Regions from separate parts of the Pseudomonas sp. H3_A02 genome, predicted to be linked through region 1. Evidence: riboswitches for the same ligand, from Rfam matches in the RefSeq annotation. Region 1 holds a riboswitch; the other holds the start of a gene.
What was found. A riboswitch is a leader RNA that binds a small molecule or an ion and turns the genes downstream of it on or off. The one in region 1 is predicted to bind cobalamin.
Positions count from the first base shown of each region.

Region 2: another riboswitch for cobalamin. It lies ahead of cobO (cob(I)yrinic acid a,c-diamide adenosyltransferase); the one in region 1 lies ahead of cobW (cobalamin biosynthesis protein CobW).

Region 1 covers NZ_CP162807.1:5,355,178-5,359,386, forward strand. The annotation lists gene cobN (cobaltochelatase subunit CobN) at 1-1,384, opposite strand, end outside; gene cobW (cobalamin biosynthesis protein CobW) at 1,388-2,452, opposite strand; cobalamin riboswitch at 2,551-2,765, opposite strand; cobalamin riboswitch at 2,962-3,184, shown strand; gene AB4N80_RS23500 (CbtB domain-containing protein) at 3,286-3,474, shown strand; gene AB4N80_RS23505 (CbtA family protein) at 3,486-4,181, shown strand; gene AB4N80_RS23510 (cobalamin biosynthesis protein) at 4,178-4,209, shown strand, end outside.
Region 2 covers NZ_CP162807.1:2,907,383-2,911,591, reverse strand. The annotation lists gene AB4N80_RS12880 (cobyrinate a,c-diamide synthase) at 1-1,047, opposite strand, end outside; gene cobO (cob(I)yrinic acid a,c-diamide adenosyltransferase) at 1,044-1,670, opposite strand; cobalamin riboswitch at 1,749-1,957, opposite strand; gene AB4N80_RS12870 (hypothetical protein) at 2,116-2,700, shown strand; gene AB4N80_RS12865 (PQQ-dependent sugar dehydrogenase) at 2,895-4,205, shown strand.

The DNA of each region.
Region 1 (4,209 bases):
TGACCTGGTAGGCATCCAGGGGCAGGCTCTGGTGACACGGACGCGCGTCGAGGCTATCCAGGTCGTTGCTGACGCCACCGAGCAATTGCTGGATCAGCGCAGTGCCGCTCTCAGGCAATTCGGCCGGCAGCGGATAACCTTCGGTTTGCATGGCGCGCAGGATATTCAGCGCCGCCGCCGGGGTATCCAGGCCGACCCCGTTACCGATACGTCCATCCCGAGTCGGGTAGTTGGCGAGGATCAGCGCCACGCGCTTTTCTGCGTTGGGCAGGCGCGCCAGGGTGGTCCAGCGCTGAGCCAGTTCGGCGACAAAATCCATGCGTTCGGGCACAGCGCGGTAGCAGACCACGTCGCTCTGGCTGCGCTCGCTGCGCCAGGCCAGGTCCTTGAAGCTGATCGGGCGGCTGATGATCCGGCCATCCAGCTCCGGCAAGGCAATGTGCATCGCCAGGTCCCGTGGTCCCAAGCCCTGTTCGCTGGCACGCCAGCCGGGTTCGTTGTCCTGGGCGCAAATGGCCTGGATCACCGGGATGTTGCGGCGAAACGGCCGCAAGTGCGGGGCTTCGGGGCTGGATTGAGCGAAGCCGGTGGTGTTGAGGATCACCCCTGCTTCCACTTCGTCCAGCCAGTCCTCTACCAGCGCCAGGCAAGCCGGTTCCTTGAGGCTGGCCACGGCAATCGGCAGCGGATTGAGCCCCGCCGCTTGCAGGCGCTGGCAGAACACGTCGATGAACGCGGTGTTCGCCGCTTGCAGGTGGGAGCGATAGAACAGCACCACCGCCACCGGTTGATCGACCTGCCAGTCGGCCTGCCAATCGCCGAGGCTGGCGTTGGTGTTTGCGGGATGATAGATCGCCGTGCGCGGCAGGGCCTGCGGCTCGGCCCACGGGTAGTCGCGGCCGAACCATTGACTGCCGAGGTTGTGAAACAAGTCCAGGGCATTGCCCAGGCCGCCCTGGCGCAAGAACTGCCAGAGCCGGTCGCGGTCCTCAATGGGTACGTTGCTCAGGTCACTGAGTTCCGGGTCGGGACGATCATCCCCCGGCACCAGGATCAACTTCACCCCGCGCCCGGCCAATTCCATCAGACGCTCGATGCCGTAGCGCCAATAGCCGATGCCGCCGTGCAGCGACAGCAGGATGACCTTGGCATGACGTAGCACGTCCTCGAAGTACAGATCCACCGAGGCGTGGTTCTGCACCTGCATCGGGTTGGCGAGGCGAAACTGCGGGTAGTCGTCCGGCAACTGCCGCGCCGCTTCGGCCAACAGCGCCAGGCTGGAGTCGCCACTGCACAGGATCACCAGTTCGGCGGGGGTTTGCCCCAGGTCGGCAATGTTGTCGTCCGATACAAAACCGCCGGGCTGGGTCCTGAGCAGGTGCATGGCTTAGGCGCTGAGAGCGGCGCGCAACTGCGCTTCGAGCAATGCGGCATCCAGCGCCTGGCCGATCAGCACCAGACGGGTGACCCGCACTTCGTCGGCGCCCCACTGGCGGTCGAAATGTTTGTCGAAACGCGTGCCAACGCCTTGGATCAGCAGGCGCATCGGCTTGTTCGGAATTGCCGCGAAACCCTTGACCCGCAGCACGCCGTGCTGGACCACCAGTTGCGTCAGCGCGTCCAGCAACAGGCTTTCGTCGGCCTGGGGCAGTTCGATGGAAATGGAATCGAAGGCGTCATGATCGTGGTCGTCATCGTCACCATCGTGGTGATGGTCGTGATGACTGTGGCGGCCGTCGATGTGTTCTTCGGAACCGGCCCCCAGGCCGATCAACACGTCCAGCGGCAGGCGACCGCTGCTGGCTTCGATGACCTTGACCGCCGGTGGCAGTTCTTCGGCGACTTCCAGGCGCACCTTGGCCAGGTCTTCAGCGCTGATCAGATCGGCCTTGTTGAGGATCACCAGGTCGGCGCTTGCCAGTTGGTCGGCGAACAGTTCGTGCAGCGGCGATTCGTGATCCAGGTTCGGATCGAGTTTGCGCTGGGCATCGACCTGGTCGGGGAAGGCGGCGAAGGTACCGGCGGCCACGGCCGGGCTGTCGACCACGGTGATCACCGCATCGACGGTGCAGGCGCTGCGGATTTCCGGCCATTGGAAGGCCTGGACCAGCGGCTTGGGCAGGGCCAGGCCAGAAGTTTCGATGAGGATGTGGTCGAGGTCACCACGCCGGGCCACCAGCTCACGCATCACCGGGAAGAACTCTTCCTGCACCGTGCAGCACAGGCAACCGTTGGCCAGTTCGTAGACGCGGCCGTTGGCTTCTTCTTCGGTGCAGCCGATGGCGCACTGTTTGAGGATCTCGCCGTCGATGCCCAGCTCGCCGAACTCGTTGACGATCACGGCGATGCGCCGGCCCTGGGCGTTGTCGAGCATGTGCCGCAGCAAGGTGGTCTTACCCGAGCCGAGGAAGCCGGTGACGATGGTGACGGGGAGTTTGGCCAGTGTTTTCATCGGATGCCCTTTGGCAAGGTGGCGGGCAAACGGGACGACAACCGCTGGCACAAGCGCGAGCGGAAGATTTCGCCACCGGATCACCCCGCCCGGTTGTAGTGAGAATCTGTCTCGAGGCAGGTCTCCTGGCTGACGGCGGGCCAGTCTCTCGACTGGCAATTGCTGCGCCTTCCCGTGCGCCATTGGTAAAAGGGCATGCACAGTGGCCTTGCAGAAACCTCACCGTTCACAGTTGCGGGGGCAGCCGCGGCTTGGACCGCGTTCCCTTCTTAGCTTCGGCGCATGCCGAAGAACCTCGAAGGCGCAAGGCTACGCAGGGTGTGGGGGCGGGTCAATCTCCGGAGCGTTTTGCGGTGCATGGGCTGCCGTCATCGCGAGCAAGATCGCCCCCACAGTGGATCTGCATTGGCATTGAATTTTGGGCCCGAGAAAATCCCTGTGGGAGCGAGCTTGCTCGCGATTGGGCGCAACTCGGTGCGAGATTGACGCCCTACCCCCGCCCATGCTCTCCTGTGTGCCTAGTTACGGGTGCCCTTCACAGGGTGAAACGGGAAACCGGTGAATCGTGTGCTTTACTTCAAAGCCACGTCAGTCCGGTGCTGCCCCCGCAACGGTAAGCGAGCGAAGCGTCTGAACCACTGTGTCCAAGGACATGGGAAGGTGACGCTTGCAGGCCAGGCACAAGCCCGGCCCCTCGCGAGCCCGGAGACCGGCCCATGACTCAAGCATCAACAAACCCGCGGTGGGCGGGCGCTGTTCGAACCTTGGCGGGCTTTCGCCCGGGGTCTCATTGCGCTCGCATCCCCCACGGAACAAAAACAGAGGGAAGCGCCATGTCGACCATCAGCAGCACCGCCCGCACCGCCAGCAGCACCACCACCCTGAGCCAACGCCTGAGCGCCGCGATCCTGGCTTCGATCCTGGGCGCGGGACTGGTCTATTTCGCCGGTTTCTCCCACATCGAAGCGGTGCACAACGCCGCCCACGATACCCGCCACAGCGCCGCCTTCCCGTGCCACTGAGAACTGACGACATGATCAAGCGTATCGCGCAGACCGCCGGTTTCAGTGGCTTGCTGGCGGCCCTGCTGCTGACCCTGCTGCAAAGTCTCTGGGTATCGCCGCTGATTCTCCAGGCGGAAACCTTCGAGAAAGCCCCGGCGACCGAGGTCCATGAACACGCCGATGGGGCCGCCCACAGCCATGACGCCGAAGCCTGGGAGCCGGAAGACGGCTGGCAACGCGTGCTGTCCACCACTGGCGGCAACCTGGTAGTCGCGGTGGGTTTCGCCCTGATGCTGGCGGGCCTGTACACCTTGCGCGCACCGACTCGCACCGCCCAGGGCCTGCTTTGGGGCCTGGCCGGTTACGCCACGTTCGTTCTGGCGCCGACGCTTGGTCTGCCGCCGGAACTGCCTGGCACAGCGGCGGCCGACCTGGCCCAGCGGCAGATGTGGTGGATCGGCACCGCGGCGTCCACGGCGGTGGGCATTGCCTTGATCGCCTTCGGCCGGCATTGGCTGCTCAAGGTGCTGGGTGTGGCGACGTTGCTGGTGCCCCACGTCATCGGCGCACCGCAGCCTGAAGTCCACTCGATGCTGGCGCCCGAGGCGCTGGAAAGCCAGTTCAAGATCGCCTCGCAGGTGACCAACGTCGCCTTCTGGCTGGCTCTGGGCCTGATCAGCGCCTGGCTGTTTCGCCGTGACGGCCAGGCCCGCCACGACGCATGAGCACCGAGCCGATCCTGGTGATCGGCCT
Region 2 (4,209 bases), 2.4 Mb from region 1:
ATCGCCGGCCAGCAATCCCAGCAGTTCGGCGCGCACGCCGTCGACATCGGTCAATGAATCGAGCAGATACAACATGCCGCCGCATTCGGCGAGCAACGGTTTATCGGCTGCGTGGTGGGCACGGATCGCGGCCAGCATCGGGGTATTGCGGGCCAGCGCAACGTGGTGCAGCTCCGGATAACCGCCAGGCAGATAAAGGCTGTCCGCCTCGGGCAGTTCGCTGTCATGGATCGGCGAAAAGAAGCTCAACTGCGCGCCCATGGCCCGCAGCAGATCAAGGCTGGCGCCATAGGTGAAGGCGAACGCTTCGTCACGGGCCACGGCGATGCGCACCCCAGCGAGCCACGGCTCCACGGCGATCACCTCGGGCGCGGCGAACGCCACGGCGGGCGGCAACGCCACTTCGCAACTCCCGGCCAAAGCATCGGCCGCCGCGTCGAGGCGCAGGTCGAGATCGTTCAATTCACTGGCCTGGACCAACCCGAGATGACGGCTGGGCAATTCGATGCCGGTTTCCCGGGACAGCGCGCCGTACCAACGCAGGCCTTCGGTCAGGCTGCCTTCGAGCAATTGTGCATGACGCAAGGTGCCGACCCGGTTGGCCAAGACCCCGGCGAACGGCAGGTCCGGTTGATAACGGGCCAGGCCCAGGGCCAGGGCGCCGAAAGTCTGGGCCATGGCCGTGCCGTCGATCACCGCCAACACCGGCACGCCGAAATGTCGCGCCAGATCGGCGCTGGACGGCGTGCCATCGAACAGCCCCATCACCCCTTCGATCAGGATCAGGTCCGCTTCGGCGGCGGCTTCCCACAACAGCCGCCGGCTTTCCTGCTCGCCGACCATCCACATGTCCAATTGATAGACCGGCGCGCCACTGGCCCGCTCCAGGATCATCGGATCGAGGAAGTCCGGGCCGCACTTGAAGACGCGCACCTTGCGTCCCTGGTTGCGATGCAAACGAGCCAGGGCGGCGGTGACGGTGGTCTTGCCTTGGCCCGAGGCCGGAGCGGCGATCAGCACCGCCGGGCAGTGGCGAGCATCACTCACAGCTCGACGCCTTTCTGCGCCTTGATGCCGGCCTGGAACGCGTGCTTGATCATGCCCATTTCCGTCACGGTATCGGCCAGCTCGATCATCTCCGGCTTGGCGCCACGCCCGGTCACCACCACATGCTGCATCGGTGGACGGGCCTGCAGATCGCTCAGCACCTGGTCGAGGTCGAGGTAGCCGTGCTTGAGGGCGATGTTCAGTTCGTCGAGCACCACCAGGCCAATGGACGGATCGCTGAGCAACTGACGCGATACGGCCCAGGCGGCTTCGGCGGCGGCGATGTCGCGCTGACGGTCCTGGGTTTCCCAGGTAAAACCTTCACCCATGACATGAAAACGCACCTGCTCCGGGAAGCGGCGGAAAAACAGCTCTTCACCGGTGCTGTTGCGCCCCTTGATGAACTGCACCACACCGCATTGCATGCCATGGCCCATGGACCGGGCCAGCATGCCGAACGCCGAGCTGCTCTTGCCCTTGCCGTTACCGGTCAGCACCAGCAGCAAGCCGCATTCATTCGGCGAGTTGGCGATGCGCTCGTCGATCACGGCTTTCTTGCGCAGCATGCGCGCCAGGTGGCGTTCGTCGCGATCAGACGTATCGGTGCTGAGGGAGTCAGTCATGGGAGCTCTCCGTTGGGATTGGATAACGGCGGGCGGGCAGAAAAAAGACGGCAACAAGCCTGGCATCGCCCACCGTGATGCCGTTGGATGAATCAGGCCGGTCTCCGGGCTCATGAGCGGCGTAATGCCGGTCTGTGCGCCTTCCCATGTCGGCGACACAGTGGCTTAAGCACAGCGTTGACTCATTTACCGTTGCGGGGGCAGCGCCGGGTTCGTGTGCACTCACCGGCTTCCCTGTTTCACTCTGTCGAACACCGTCACAGAGCACCTGAAACAAGCGGCGAAGGTTAGAGGGTTGGGGGTGGAGCGTCAATTAAAGCCGCCACGGGTCATGCACCGAGCATTGGCCTCGATCAATAAAATGACGCCAATCTTGTGCCACGCTACGGCAAGTGATATCAAATAGGCATCACGACCCGATATCACAAGAACAAGAGGGCAAAACATGCAAGGCATGCTCATCAGCAATCCAAAACTGGAATTCCTGCGCCCGGTGCTGGAACGCTGGTTTGATTGTATCGACCGCTACAACGCCGTACGCGGCGATAACGACACGCCCTATTGGTTCGATGAACGGGCCAACCTCAGCTTGTTGTCGGCCGCCGCCTGGATGGCCGAGATGGTCACGCTGCAGAACGCGCCGACCCGCAAGCAGAATGAAGAAGGCGAACGCAACGTCAGCGCCGACCTGTTCATCGCCAGCACCGAGGAGCGGGCCTTCATCCAGGCCACCCAACGCTGGCCCAAGGTCAACAACTTGAACCTGACCCAACCGCTGTCGGAAGCCACCAGCGATGCCAAGCGCATCAGCTACGCCAGCGACCTGAAGCTGGGCTGCCTGTTCGTCTCGCCGCAAAAAGCCCAGCAAAGCGCGACCCCCGAAGAACTGCAGGACATGATCGACGACCTGCAGAAGGAAAACACCTGCGCCGTGGCCTGGTACTTCCCTTACGCCTATCGCAAGTTGCGCAACGAAGCCGGGCATTATCACCCGGGTATCGCCGTGTTGTTCAAACAGGCCCACGGCTGACTCAATCCACGCCAAAACTGTGGGGAAACTGTGGGAGCGAGCTTGCTCGCGATAGCGGCGGGCCAGTCAGACCGCTATCGCGAGCAAGCTCGCTCCCACCGGTGGGCTTATCTGCTGACACTCGTCCTGCAGTTGAACCATCGCGTGCCTACGCTTCTCTATGAATAACTACATGCATTCATAGGGAAGCCAGCATGCTCAAGCCACCGCACCTTCTGATCGTCGCCCTTGCCGCCGGGCTTGTCGCTTGTGGCGAGTCTTCCACCCTGCAAGTGTCCGATGGCACCGGCCCTGCGCCGAAACTGCCTGAACCAAACAAGACCCTGGTCCCGACCGTCAACATCGCCGAAGCCATCGGCTGGCCGCAAGGCGCCAAGCCAACCCCGGCCCAGGGTCTGCAAGTGGGCGCGTTCGCCGAAGGACTGGACCATCCGCGCTGGCTCTACGTGCTGCCCAATGGCGATGTGCTGGTAGCCGAAACCAATGCCCCGTCCAAGCCGGATGATGCCAAGGGCATCCGTGGCTGGGTGATGAAAAAAGTCATGGGCCGCGCCGGTGCCGGGGTGCCCAGCCCCAATCGCATCACGTTGTTGCGCGACGCCAATCACGACGGCATCGCCGAAACCCGCACGGTGTTCCTGGAAAACCTCAACTCGCCGTTCGGCATGACCCTGGTCGGCAATGACCTGTACGTGGCCGATACCGACCGGCTGATCCGCTTTCCCTACAAGGACGGGGATACGCAAATCAAGGCCGAACCGATCAAGGTCGTCGACCTGCCCGGGGGCACGCTCAACCATCACTGGACCAAGAACGTGATTGCCAGCCGTGACGGCACCAAGCTGTACGTCACCACCGGCTCGAACAGCAACGTCGCGGAAAATGGCATGGAGGCCGAAGAAGGTCGCGCCGCCATCTGGGAAGTGGACCGTACCAGCGGCAATCACCGGATCTTCGCCTCAGGCCTGCGCAACCCCAACGGCCTGGCCTGGGAACCGCGCAGCGGCGCGCTCTGGACAGCGGTGAACGAACGGGATGAGATCGGTAGCGACCTGGTACCGGACTACATCACATCGGTCAAGGACGGTGCCTTCTACGGCTGGCCCTACAGCTATTATGGGCAGCACGTTGATACTCGGGTCGAACCACAAAACCCGGCCCTGGTAGCCAAGGCCATCGCCCCGGACTACGCCGTCGGCCCCCACACCGCCTCACTGGGCCTGACCTTCGCCGAAGGCAGCGCCTTGCCTGCACCGTTTACCGAAGGGGCTTTCATCGGTCAGCACGGCTCCTGGAACCGTAAGCCCCACAGTGGTTATAAAGTGATTTTCGTACCGTTCAACGGCGGCAAACCGGTGGGGCAACCGGTGGATGTGCTGACCGGCTTCCTGAACGCCGACGAAAAAGCCCAGGGCCGGCCAGTGGGCGTGGTGATCGACAAGCAGGGTGGGTTGCTGGTGGCTGATGATGTGGGGAACAAGATTTGGCGGGTGTCAGGTAAATAAGGCC